4 regions of the Vibrio sp. SS-MA-C1-2 genome follow, and region 4 is predicted to be linked to each of the others. Evidence: predicted binding sites of a transcription regulator. Region 4 holds the regulator's gene; each other region holds the start of a gene.

Region 1 (3,516 bases), 1.1 Mb from region 4:
ACTTAAGCGAGTGAAATATAAACGTCGTGAAGATGTGCCGGTCGCGAAAGGTGAGCGTCAACGTCGTCTCCATAAAGCACTATTGCGTTACCATGATCCAGCGAACTGGCCAATGATTCGTGAAGCCTTGACCAGTATGGGTAAAAAGTACCTGATTGGTGACCGACCAAACTGCTTAGTGCCTGAACAAGATGAAAGCAAGCAGCTAACTCCAGCTCAACGTCGCCGATCTGGTCGTCATGGTGAAAATCGCTTTAATGGCAATAAAGGTCAAAATAAAAGCGGTCAAGGACAAGGACAGAAACAAGAGAGTGGGCAAGGTAAAAAGAAAAAGAACACATTTACCACTAAACACAGCCCAACTCAGCCTGATGCTCGTAAGGAACAATCAGCGAAGAAAGGAAGCGCCAAGCGTAAACCAACCACTAAATCTGGTGGTCGACAGCGTTAGCCTTTAACGATTGATGGTCACTTATTAATCGTTAAAATAAATAATTGATAATAAAAAACCTCTATTTTATTTAATCCATACGAATAAATAAAATAGAGGTTTTTTTACTTCATTACGAAGATAAATGCCGAATATCAGCCGGTTTTAAGCAAAAAGAGTATCTAATCTTATCTCATTAACTCAGACGCCATGACGCCAGCAATCGCTAATATAATTATCCCACCTAAACCTTGTAAAAAACGCTTTTTGGCTTTTTCACTCAGTTCATAACGTGAAAATATCGTAACAAATATAATAAGAGCCAGAATCACACCAATCTTCAACATTTCTGTACTCCTATCTTGTTAGATTAATTTAATATTATACCCAAAGTAATTAGAGTTGCTAGTAGGCGGTAAATAAGTAAGGCCCCATAAGTATAGATACACTCTATGACTGGAGCGAACGAATGCAACCAACAACTTAGCAACTTCAAGTATGAAAAGAATATTAGTCAGCTAATAGACGTCTTGCTGAATCAACAACAACGTTAATTGATGCTGTTTCCGTCGCTTTCATTGTTGATTGATCTGGGATCTCTTTCTGAGTACGGTTAATAATTACACCGGCTACACAACCCGCACGTAAGCCTTGACTCGCACACATAGTAAATAGCGTTGCAGATTCCATCTCAAAATTTAAGACACCCATATCTTGCCACTCTTGCATCGAACCTTGGAAACGACGAGTCACACGACCAGAAAACGTATCATAACGTTCCTGTCCAGGATAGAAAGTGTCACTTGATGCGGTTACACCAGTGTGAACTTTAATTCCTTCAGCATCAACGGCTTGTTTCATTGCAGTCGCCACATCAAAATCAGCAACTGCTGGGAATTCCATTGGAGCAAAATGTGAACTTGCTCCATCTAAACGAACAGACGCTGTTGTGACTATCATATCACCAACATTAATGTCTGATTGAATCGCTCCCGTTGTTCCGACACGTAAGAATGTTCTTACACCTAGTTGTGCTAACTCTTCAACTGCAATCGAAGTTGATGGACCACCAATGCCTGTAGAACAGACAACAACAGGTTTACCTTCTAATTCAGCACTATAAACCGTGTATTCGCGATGGCTTGCTAAAAATTTAGGGTTATCCATCTTCTGAGCAATTTTCTCTACACGCCCAGGATCGCCTGGAATAATAGCTAATTCTGCACCATTTAAGTCATTTTTATTGACACCAAGGTGAAATACGGTTGCTTCTGTCATGATAAACTCCACTAAATTAAAAATAGCTAATATTAAGTTTGTATAAACTTGTTAAGAAAAGTATAGCTACAAGGTAAGATTTACCGCTACGATACAGAAACAAAACACCGATTATAGTGATATAGATCACATAATAACATGTTATACAAAATACGATATTAATAGATTGTGACTATATTCACATAGCAATCGATTACTCTAATATCCTGTTAACTCCATAAATCCTTTTCCAGTATGTGTTCCAGAAAATGAGATAGGTCCCTCCCAATAAGGGATCAAAAATGGAAGCCATTGCTTATCATTTAGCGGTAACGTAACAATATTAATACCGTATTTTTTAACCACAATTTGCCACTCTAGTGGAACATCTTTATTCTCGCCACCATCTCCTTTTCGAATGACGTTAAGTTGAATATCATCAGAAGATAAAGGTTTAGTCGTCCCATCGATATTCATTAAAGACCCAAATTGATAATGACTCTTAGCCGAATTATTATCACGCACTTGAGCAATCATTAACGTTTGTTGATTATCTAGATGAAAAGCAAACCAATCCCAACCATTTTGCGATTTATCTAAAAAGCTACTGCTCCACTCCCGATCAAACCAACCTCGACCACTCACTGCAACTTTTCGATCATCAAGAATTAATTCACCCTTCACCTTCAAATATGGCGCACTGTAATAATAAGAGGCAATCTCTGCATTTGGATTTTTTTACTATAGCCTTGATCACCGTGTGCAATAATCGAACTCATGGTAGTAACATCAATATCAAAAGAGAAATCTTGATCATCAACCTTAATTTTCCCAGGAAAAGGGGTTTTAGTTGGGCTTTTCCATGACCAGTTATCTAACCACATAGTAAATGGGGTAAGCTCTACCCCGGCTTGTCCGATACCACCACGTGCCATTCTCTCTGCATGCCAGGTTTTCTCTTGGCTACTAACAACGACATTGGCTAAATAGACATCTTGGTTATCCCACCCTTGTCGTGCCTCTTTTTTATTGGCATAGCGAAACATCGTCCATTGCACACCAAATAATTCACCCGATTCACTCTGAACATTAGCAGTCATATACCACCATTCCGTACGGTAACCTTGATGAATACCATAATCTTTAGGAAAAGATAACTGATAATCCGGAGTCACAAGATTAAAATCCTCAGTCGAATGTTGAAGTATTGCCATTCCAGATGGAGCATTGACTTTTTCTTCACACCCAGCTAAAGCGATTAAAAAAACAACAATAAAGCATAAAAGGCACTTTTTCATTATAACGACTCCCTTAATGCCGCTGCCGCAGAACGTTTAATTAATCGACGGACAGGCCATGCTCCTGCGACGATTAAAGCGATAATAGAGATTGAAAGTGTCTTAAAGTAAAGCCAAGGAAAGATCACCATCTCCATAGACCAACCAAATGAATATTTAAGAACAACATCAATAAGAAGTTGTGCTAAAACTAAACCCAAAGGCAGTGCAAACATCGCACTTAACACCCCAATCATCACTAATTGACCAATGCCTAACGCACCAAGTTCTCGTCCAGTCACCCCAATACAGCGCATCAGAGCAAACTGACGCAGGCGTGATAATTCACCAGCTACTGTGGCAAAAAATAACCCACATATCGCAATAAATAGTGTTAAATTACCTAAAGCATCAGTCACAACAAAAGTACGATCAAACACCCTCATAACCTGTTGATGTATATCACCATTATTGCGAACTCGCTCTGGCTCAAGGTTAAACGTTGCACCAATTCGGTGATAGAGTCCAACACTCTCCATTCCAGGTTTTATA
Region 2 (3,516 bases), on a different contig from region 4:
TCCACTGTTCTAGCGTTGGATCGATACCTGTTGGGTTATGACAACAGCCGTGGAATAGAACCACATCACCGGCTTCTGCGGTCGCTAAGTCTTCAAGCATCGCAGCAAAGTCCATTGATTTGGTTTCTGCATTGTAATAACGGTATTCAGCAATTTCTAAACCTGCGGCACTAAAAACACCACGGTGATTTGCCCAAGTAGGATTACTGATCCAAATTTTATTACTTGGCAGTTGTCGTTTAATAAATTCAGCCGCAATACGCAAAGAGCCTGTTCCACCGGGAGCTTGCGCAGTTTGAACTCGACCTGTGCCGATAAGTGCAGAATCACTGCCTAACAGTAACTTTTGAACCGCAAGATCATACTCAGCAAGACCCTGAATACCTAAATAAGATTTAGATTGTTCTTTTTCTAATAAAATGGCTTCTGCTTTTTTTACGGTATTTAAGACTGGCGTTTGACCTGATTCATTTTTGTAAATACCGACACCTAAATTGATTTTATCAGTGCGAGTATCATTTTTAAATTCGTCAGTTAAACCAAGAATTGGATCTGCTGGAGCGAGGGCTATTTTTTCAAACATTGACATTCATCCTTGTTGTACATAAATCATCACTTAGTTATACCGCTACCGGCAACTATTGACAATAGCTCAGAAGATAAATAGATAAAATAACAACAATTTTCGTCAAGAGGGAAGATGAAAAGGGGCTTATTCCCATTAATGGTTATTTGCCTGAAGGGATTGGCGTGACAGGTAGCATATTCTACGTCGCTTCCTGTCATTCTAATTAATGGGGCGAGATTAAGTTGATACAGTTAAATCACTCATTGATAAAATCATTAAGCTAAGTGCTCAGGCAATACTCAAACAGCCCTATATTCAACCGTAATATTTTGCTTTATAGCATTAACCACATCTTGTGTCCCTTGTAAGTGTGAGCTGCTGCCTGTTGAGGTTTCAACTAATGCAACACGATCTATTTGATCAAATTCATAATTGGCCATATTCATCGCATTTAAGGCGACTTGTAATGGGGGGAGGCTAGGATTAAATGCTGCATTTTCTGCGTACATCCCCGTAAATATACATCCATCATTGGCTTTGATGGCGACACCACTTGGATTTTTCGTGTAGGGTGAATGGCTAATATTGGCACTTTTACAAGCCGCTTGTAATAGCGTTGAATCGGAATCTACTTTTAACTGATGATCGACAACTGTCATTAATCCATCTTTTATCCCTAAATCAGCAGGACCAAATGCTTCTGGTAAATACTCATGCAGTAATTTTGGATCACGCTTTGGAAGTTGGATCTTAAGCTTGCTTGCCATCGTTAACTCATTCATAAACTGGCGACAGTGACCACAAGGGCTATAGTTGATCGTAATATCACTAATGCCGGTCTCACCTTTATTCCAAGCGTGGCTAATTGCAGACTGCTCAGCATGAACGGTCTGTCCAAGCTGGATACCGGTCATTTCCATATTTGCGCCAAAATAAATTTTTCCAGATAAACCTCTAGCCAATGCACCCACATGGAAATTTGAAATCGGAGTCACCGAATACGCGGCAGCAAGGGGCAATAAAAGCACACGAAGGTCAGCGTCTGAAAGCTGAGATAGGGCTAATAGTTGATTAAATTGCTCGACACTAATTGTGGCATCAAAGTCTTCAGAATCCATGATAGGTGTTAAGTAGTTCTGAATCTCGATCGGTAATGCTTTTAATGCTGTAGTGACACTTGGACGCATTTTATTGCTCCTATTATCAAAAGGGGAAACCATTTTAATAAGTTATTGGCTTAATTGAGTGATCTAGATCACATACCTATGATGTCATTTGGTCGATTGCTCAGATATTAGAGTGATATCATACAAATTCTTACTCATTGCCTAAATAATGGACACTTCATTTGGCTCTATAGCTTAAATTCTAGCCTAAAATTAGCGTTATACTTCAAGTAAGAAGGGGATATCTACTCTTTTTAGCATAAACAAATCACATTAAGCCTTCTGCATATTGATAGAGTTTTTTTAATATTGCCATCTTGTCACTATTTTCTTGATGCTCTTCGGCTAACTGTTCTAGTTTAAACATAAATTCGTGACCGTAAGAATCAAAATAGTCTCGACGATGATGATTCCATTTGAGCATTTCATTTTCATCTAATGTCATTGGAAAGTTACGAGCGCGATAATTAAAGAGCAATTTCTCAATGCGATTATCTTTAACGTTTAATTCTAATGCCGGTAAATTCTCGGGCTTAGTCTCTAAAATAATATCCATGGTCGCTCTATCTGCGGGAGAAAAGAATCCACCGTAGAGTTGGGTATCCACGTTATCGCTTTTTGGATAATCAGGCTCTTTGCTGTACAGAGTATTTAATTTTTCGCGCAGTTCTGGATGCGCTTTAATTTGTGCTAAATGCCGTAAACACTGTTCGCGATCAATTCCAAGACGTTGAGCATCTTCAGCTTTTAGCGTTTTAGCTGGTGCAAGGATCGGACATTTATTGATGTGAACCAGTTTTAAAGGTGTAGGAAGTTCCCCTTCACTCAGTTCGCTACGTTTAGTATAGAGGCGGTTACGTAGCTGCTCTGCATCTAAATCAAATAATGGCGACGGATCTTGCGCAAGGTTAATAGCAATAACGGCATTTTTATTTTTTGGGTGCCAAGCAATAGGAATAATCCAACTGGTGTTGCCGCATTGAGAACCAAACATTCCTGATATATGGACCAATGGTGTCATGTTGACTATATCGATCATTGCATTCAATGGGTTTTTATTACGATGTTTAAATAGGAAAGAGTATAGTTTCGGCTGACTATTTTTGATTAATTTAGCCATCTCAATGGTGGCAATAACATCTGCCATTGCATCATGAGCATTAGCATGTTCAATTCCATTAGCAACAGAGAGTTTTTCTAATTTAAACGAGGGGAAACCGTCTTCATTGAGTGGCCAATTGATCCCATCTGGACGCAGAGCATAACAAGTACGAAGTACATCGAGAAGATCCCAGCGAGAGTTACCATTCTGCCAAGCCCAGCCATAAGGATCGATAAAATTACGGTATAAGCCATATCGAGTCACTTCATCATCAAAGCGAACATTATTATATCCAACGACACAGGTATTCGGTTTTGCCATCTCTTGATGAATTTTAGCCATAAATTCAGGCTCAGATAAGCCTTTTTGCACTGCAATTTGTGGCGTGATTCCAGTGATAAGGCATGCTTCAGGCGAGGGTAGATAGTCATTGGGAGGCTGACAGTAAATAACCAAAGGTTCACCAATAATATTGAGATCCATATCAGTACGAACGCCAGCAAATTGGCACGGCTTATCTGTTGCTGGGTTAACTCCCCATGTTTCGTAATCAATCCAATAGAGAGTGGGTTCATGGTTGTTATTTGGGTTATTCATTGTTTTAAAATTCTCTCAATATTGTCTATTGGCTTAAGATACCATAAAACCTTCTCGACTTGATAGGTATCCACAGAATGCGG
Region 3 (3,516 bases), on a different contig from region 4:
AAACATGCAGCGAGACGCCCTAACCCACCATTACCTAAAGCAGGATCTCTCTCTTCTTCAAGCAGGTCAGAAAGATTCAGGCCTAGCTCAGACATTGCCACGGCAACATCATCATAAAGATCCATGTTAATCAAGTTGTTACCTGTTAAACGACCAATTAAAAACTCAAGAGAAAGGTAATTAACACTGCGGCTATTGCTTGCCGATAAATTTTGTTCGGTAGCTAATAGGTTTGCGGTTGTAGACTCTGCTAAAGCACGACCTAAAGCCAGATACCAATCTTGTTCAGTCGCAGTTTCAACGGTTTTAGCAAACGTAGTGACTAAGTGTCTAGTTACTGCTGCTTTAAATTCATTGCGATTAAACGCTTGTGTTTTTATTGAAGTCGTCATGATTATCTCGCTTTCTTATATAACTAATTATGATGTGTTGTATTTGTCATATAATGGCCTAAATTGCGAGAAATACCTCATCCTAGGGTAAATTAATTTAGGGAGGAGTAGGGAGGAGGAGCTTATTTATATTGAGTTTTCATTGAAGTAGAGAGGATTACAGTCGACATAAATCCAACTGAATGAGAATTAAACTCGTCCAAAAAACAATCAACAATGAACAAAAAAAGCTCAAAAAATAGAACTAAAGGTCAAAAGTTAGTCAAATATCATCAATACACGATAAAAATATAACCAACGCGCAATAATCAACAATCTATACCTAAAATTATTGGCGTTGTTAGTTGGCGAATCAATATAAACAACCTAGCAGCTCCAATTACTTTGGGTATAGAGCAGCTTCCAGTATGAAAGGTATAAATACGTTATTTCGTTTCACGAGCCAGCTTATTTTTTCTAGAGAGTTTGACAAGATCTTGCAATGATTCAACTTGTTTAATATTTTTTGAAGCAAAAATATCTCGATGGTAGTACTCGATTTGATTATTTTTATCTGTTCGTTTGAATCGACGAAGACAACCGCAAGATTTTCTTCGACCACGTATTAAAGCATCTGCACGGGCAAAGGCCAAATTGCCGCAGTCGCAATGACAGAGCCATCCTTTCTGATCTTTATAGGTGTCGGTACTAACTGCGATCAATAGCCCAAAACGTTGAAAGGTAAGATCAATTCGATTCCGTATTATATTTGCCACTTAAACTACCTAACTAATAGTTAGAGATACCTTTGTTATTCGATCATGAGTTCTATACCCTTCTTACTTGAAGTTGCTAGGTTGTTGGCCTCGTTCATTCGCCCCAATCATATAGAAACCTAGACTCATGGGGTTTCATTCCTTGCCACCTACTAGCAATACTTTGGGTATAAAAGGCACAAGTTATATCTAAATAACTTTATCCCTTTTTTACTTAACGTTGTTAGGTTATTGGCTGCACTCGTTCGCCCCAATCATATAGAACAACTATACTCATGAGATCTCTGTTATTTGTCGCCAACTAACCACTAAAAATACAGGAGGTCTATCTCTATTACATTCAAAGATTATTTAAAATAATTATTATTAAAAACAGAAAATAATAATCAATAACGTTTAACTTATTATTTACTCTATTCCTGCGGTATATTTAAAAATATCATTTCATCGTGTTTTGTAAATAGAATGACTCATTTAATAAAAAATATTAAATTTACTTTTTATTAAATTTTTCAATTATATAAATGTTCAGTTATGGAACCACCCTGATAAAATCACGCCTCAGCAAGCCCTCCTCTCAATGTGATGTATATCGCACTTTTAGTAGATTTATCGAGATACTAAGCAATTAGCTTCTTTTAAGTTAATCAATCTTGTTTAAATTTTGATACATTAACGGCAGCTATTTTTTCTCAGCACTGATTGATATCTGCTGTTTATCTGACAAATTGAAAATAAATATTATGTGGATTCCCTCTAAAATTACCAAACCCGCTGATTTACATCGCGCCATAGAAAGACCAAGGCTGTTATCCTTATTAACTAATGCTGCCCGCTATCGATTAGTACTTTTCCGCTCCCCAGCAGGTTATGGCAAAACAACGATTGCTTCTCAATGGCTTTCTCAGCTTAATCATGTTGCTTGGTTCAATTTAGATGAAAATGATAATGACCCATTTCGATTTGTTAATTATTTTATCAGAGCGATTAATAAAGCGACCAATAATCAATGTAAACAGAGCCAAATCATTGCCGAACGTCGACAATTTTCAACATTATCCGCTCTGTTTAATGAACTATTTATTGAGTTAAGCCAATTTAATAAACAGTTATATGTTGCGTTAGATGATTATCATTTAATTAATAATGATGAAATTAACCGTAGTATTCGATTTTTTATTAAACAGATGCCAGAAAACATTACGGTTGTTATCACTAGTCGCTCACAACCTACACTAGGTATCGCCAATTTGCGGGTCAGAAATCAATTAATTGAAGTTGGAGTCGATCAGCTTGCGTTTGATCATGATGAGACCTCCTATTTCTTTGAGCAGCGCGTCACAGATAAAGTCACTGACTCTACGATCAATGAAATTGTCACTCAAATTGAAGGCTGGCCTTCTGCGTTACAATTAATTGCTTTACACACTAAGCAAGTTAATGCCGACCTTGCCCAATCAGCCCTATCCATGGTTAATTATAATAAAGGGCATTTATGGGAGTACTTAGCAGAAGAGATCTTTGATTTATTACCCGAAAATCAACAAAACTTTTTACTACAATGTTCAGTTTTCTCAACGTTTAATGCTCAGTTAATTATTGAAGTAACGGGACAAATTGACGCCCCAAGTATGTTAGAACAGCTTCATAAACAAGGTGTATTTTTATCTGCTCTAGAGGGTGAATATGAATGGTTCAAATTCCACAATCTATTTCGAGAATTTCTAATCCATCAGCGTCAATTGCAACTGCCTAATCAAGAGATACAAATCCACACAACTGCCGCTCACGCATGGTTGAAACAAGGTTCGCTCCATCAAGCTTTAGAACATGCAATGCTAGCTAAAAACAGTGCTTTAATTATTGAAATTCTATTAGAAAATAGCTGGGGTATGTTCCAAAAAGGCGAGTTTTCTCTATTAGATAAAGCGCTGGAAAAAATTGATTCTGAATCTTTTTATACCTATCCAAGGTTACTTGTACTTCGAGCATGGTTAGCACAAGGACAGCATCGTTATCAGCAAGTTGGGCATATCCTTGAGGATGCAATGGTTGAGTTAGCAGAAAGAGGAAACAAGCTCGATGATTCCCTGCTCGGTGAAATCAATGCATTAAAAGCGCAAGCCGCTATCAATTGTAATGATCCGGTCACGGCTTTAAATCTGTCTCAAGAAGCACTCGGGCAACTAGACAGCAACGACTATCGTAGCCGAATTGTTGCAACTTCAATTGTCGGTGAAGTTCATCATGTTTTAGGTCATTTAAGCCGTGCTTTGCCAATGATGCAGCAGACAGAGAAAATTGCACGTCAACATAAAACACATCAACAGGCACTTTGGGCGATCTTACAACAGAGTGAAATCCTTATT
Region 4 (3,516 bases):
ATATTCCAAATTAATGGATCTGAAGTATAAGAAGACTTCGCTGAACCTCTCTTTAACGGTTGAGAGTATTCGATAATTAATTGATGACTACCCGCAGCTAAGTCAGCAAGCTGATCTTTATCTTTGAGTTTTTTGCCATCTAATGCCATTAAGTTAACACTATTTGGCAGAATGATTTCTGCAGCCATAGTGGAAACAGGCAGCATGATTAGCAGGGGTAGAATTATTTTTTTAAACATCCTGTTCTCCATTTTTTATCATGGCTAAAAAGCAAAAAGCCACTAATATATAGTGGCTTCAGTATATCATGTCATATGATAATTTATTATTAGAAGCTTACGCCCATACCAACAACATAGCCAGTATCTTCATCTTTAGCATCAGTAAAGCCAAGTTCTGCATAAGTCCAAACGTTTGAAGTCCAATTATATGTGGCATTGATATAGCCATTATTTTCTGTTGAATCTTCTGCGTCCATATCGTCACAATTAGTATCTCGGTAACCATAGCCAGCTGCAAATACAACTTTATCCATAGTATAAGTACCAGTTAAGCCGTACATATATACATCTTTAGACATTGAACCATCAGCATCAGTGTTTGAACCCGACGCTGTAGCAGCTAAACCTATGTTATCCATTAACTGGTAACGAACTTCAAGGTCATAGATTGTAATTTCAGCATTATCCATTTCACCTAGTTTTTTCTTCTCAGAGTAACCACCGTAAAGAGTTACATCTAATTTCTCCATACGGAAACCGATACGGCCATCAATATCGTAGTCGCCGTCAAAACCCTTATCTGCTTCATCTAATTCATTATTGCTAGTGCCGCCAGTACCATTTTGATAAGCATTATATGCTACTGCACCGTAGAACATGCCACCGTTGTCGTATACGTATTTTACAACTTGCTGACCATACATATTTTGGTCATCAACAAAACCAGCATAACCGAACTCGTAATCACCACCGATGCCAGAATCATCCAGTACTGTGTACTGCTCACCAAAAGTAAGAATACCGTAGTTAGTGAAGTGTAGGCCTACGAATGCTTCATCACGAACAAATTTGTTATCTTCGTTATCTGCATCGCCGTCGATACCTAATTTACCGCCAACAGCAAGCATGTCGTTTACTTGGTACTTAAGACCGAAACCGAAATCAGCATCATCAATACGGATTTCTGCATCTAAATCTTTATCTTTATCTTGGTAGTATTGAACGTCTAAATCACCGAAGATATCAACAGTTACGCCATCTTTGTTATAAATTTCTGCAGCGTTTACAGAGCCTGCCGCTAGAAGAGCTGGTACGGCTAGAGCTAAAAGAGTCTTTTTCATGAGTTTCCCATGCCTTTATTAGTTATCGGAATGTCAAAAGCTAAATCGCTAAATGAGCATTCGTTCCATTTCCCTGATAACGATTGTTTTGTAAAAAACAAAAAGTGTTTTACTAACCAAAACAATCACTTTGCAGCTATATTGTCTGGTGTTTATAAAAGTGTCAAATAGTTCAAAAAAAATAATAAAAAAACATAAATGAATATAAAACAAGGACTTATTGATGAAAAATGATGTCTGATAAGTTATTTTGTTATTTTGCTATATATTGTTCTTTTGTCTGTTTTCGATATTTTATACTGGTAATTTTACTGGTTTTGAATTTATATATTGCTAGTAATCCCATTTATGGGTTTTAAAGTTTCATAATTGAATCTAATAATTTTTTTTCATAATAATAAAAATATTGTGATCTTAGTCGAATATTCAGGTGGTCTTTAGGTTTTTTTATACTTTATAGTTTGATTATTAATCAGTTTCTGAAGAGGGGATACTTATTTATAGGCAATAAAAAACCGCAGGCTAAGCTGCGGTTTTTTATTTAGTGAGCAAGATCCAATCAGGAGATCGTTATCTCATCTCTTTCTGTTTTGTCGGTTAACGAGTGCCGTAAACAACAATCGTTTTACCATGAGCTGAAATTAAGTTCTGCTCTTCTAGCATCTTTAAGATACGACCCACTGTTTCACGAGAACAACCAACAATCTGTCCGATCTCTTGACGGGTGATCTTAATCTGCATGCCATCTGGGTGAGTCATCGCATCAGGTTGTTTTGCAAGATTCAATAGTGTCTGTGCAATTCGTCCTGTTACATCTAAGAATGCAAGATCACCGACTTTTTGGCTGGTTGTCTGAAGACGGCTTGCCATCTGCGCCGAGAGTCGCATCAAGATATCTGGATTAACTTGAATTAATTGACGGAACTTCTTGAATGAGATTTCAGCGACTTCACAAGGCGTTTTAGCTCGAACCCAAGCGGTACGTTCTGCGCCTTCTTCGAAGAGGCCAAGTTCGCCGATGAAATCCCCTTGATTAAGATAAGAAAGGATCATCTCTTTACCTTCTTCATCTTTAATCAAAACTGCAACTGAACCTTTTACAATGAAGTAAAGTGTTTCAGCTTTTTCGCCAGCATGGATCAATGTACTTTTTGACGGATACTTATGGATGTGACAGTGAGATAAAAACCACTCCAAAGTAGGGTCTGTCTGAGGTTTGCCTAAAACCATATCTATTTATTCCTCTACATGATTTGCTTCGTCATCTAGCTATAATTCGAATGTCACTTATATTTCCTCTATTCAGAGCTGAAAGTGATATTTATCGTTAATAAGGTAGATAGCAAGTGTGCTGATAATTTACCGTAAGATTCTATCCTTTTTTGTAAACTATTTCTTGATTTTAATACGGCATAACTGGTTATTAATGCGTCAAAAATGTGCGTGGGATCACGAAGATTCATTTAAGTTACATTCAGAAATGTGAAGCCTATTGAAATAGCGAGTAATATTGATTTGACGCTCATCATTTTGGCACGCTTAAATTGCATTAATATAGACTTAAAGTAAGAACGGTACACGATTTACTTATAAGTGAATACTGCCATGAGTGATTAGTTTCTCAATTAATGGGCGCATAATTAACTCCATCGCAAAGCTCATTTTGCCTCCTGGTACCACTAAGGTATCGTGACTTGAGACAAAAGAGCCTTCAATCATCGCTAACAGGTAAGGAAAATTGACCTGTTTTATTCCTCGAAAGCGGATTACCACAAAACTTTCATCAAGAGTTGGAATCGCAGTCGCATTAAGTGGATTAGAGGTATCAACGGTTGGAACCCGTTGGAAGTTGATGTGAGTTCTCGAAAACTGTGGCGTAATGTAGTTTAAGTAATCATCCATTGAACGAATAATCGAGTCTTGAACGGCTTCTGCAGAATGACCTCGTTCTCGAATATCTCGAACACTCTTTTGAATCCACTCTAAATTGACGATCGGAACCATGCCGATCAATAAGTCGACCTCTTTAGCGACATCGATATCATCGTGAACAATCCCACCGTGTAGACCTTCATAAAAAACTAAATCAGTCTCTTCTGGTAATTGCTGCCAAGGGGTGAAATTACCAGGAGTCAGTTGGTAAGGAACCGCTTCATCAAAGGTGTGGAGATATT

The links. The regulator CRP, encoded in region 4, controls carbon source genes, mostly activating them, when cyclic AMP is high. The targets are predictions, from matches to a motif close to TGTGANNNNNNTCACA.
Region 1: udp (uridine phosphorylase) is a predicted target of CRP. The motif match lies at 1,824-1,839, and genes of this name have one in related genera.
Region 2: cdd (cytidine deaminase) is a predicted target of CRP. The motif match lies at 1,813-1,828, and genes of this name have one in related genera.
Region 3: malT (HTH-type transcriptional regulator MalT) is a predicted target of CRP. The motif match lies at 1,729-1,744, and genes of this name have one in related genera.

The regions. Positions count from the first base shown of each region.
Region 1 is NZ_CP090981.1:1,535,133-1,538,648, reverse strand. Features, by position in the region: gene L0B53_RS11580 (YgiQ family radical SAM protein) at 1-451, shown strand, start outside; gene L0B53_RS11575 (hypothetical protein) at 619-777, opposite strand; gene udp (uridine phosphorylase) at 941-1,708, opposite strand; gene L0B53_RS11565 (lipocalin family protein) at 1,907-2,332, opposite strand; partial or broken gene L0B53_RS11560 (lipocalin-like domain-containing protein) at 2,354-2,787, opposite strand; gene L0B53_RS11555 (ABC transporter permease) at 2,985-3,516, opposite strand, start outside.
Region 2 is NZ_CP090980.1:756,553-760,068, forward strand. Features, by position in the region: gene L0B53_RS03300 (amino acid aminotransferase) at 1-583, opposite strand, end outside; gene cdd (cytidine deaminase) at 868-1,755, opposite strand; gene sbcB (exodeoxyribonuclease I) at 2,003-3,433, opposite strand.
Region 3 is NZ_CP090980.1:363,140-366,655, forward strand. Features, by position in the region: gene L0B53_RS01645 (glycogen/starch/alpha-glucan phosphorylase) at 1-392, opposite strand, end outside; gene L0B53_RS01650 (hypothetical protein) at 818-1,147, opposite strand; gene malT (HTH-type transcriptional regulator MalT) at 1,891-3,516, shown strand, end outside.
Region 4 is NZ_CP090981.1:405,100-408,615, reverse strand. Features, by position in the region: gene L0B53_RS06465 (DUF2057 family protein) at 1-239, opposite strand, end outside; gene L0B53_RS06460 (porin) at 329-1,342, opposite strand; gene crp (cAMP-activated global transcriptional regulator CRP) at 1,940-2,572, opposite strand; gene L0B53_RS06450 (phosphoribulokinase) at 2,930-3,516, opposite strand, start outside.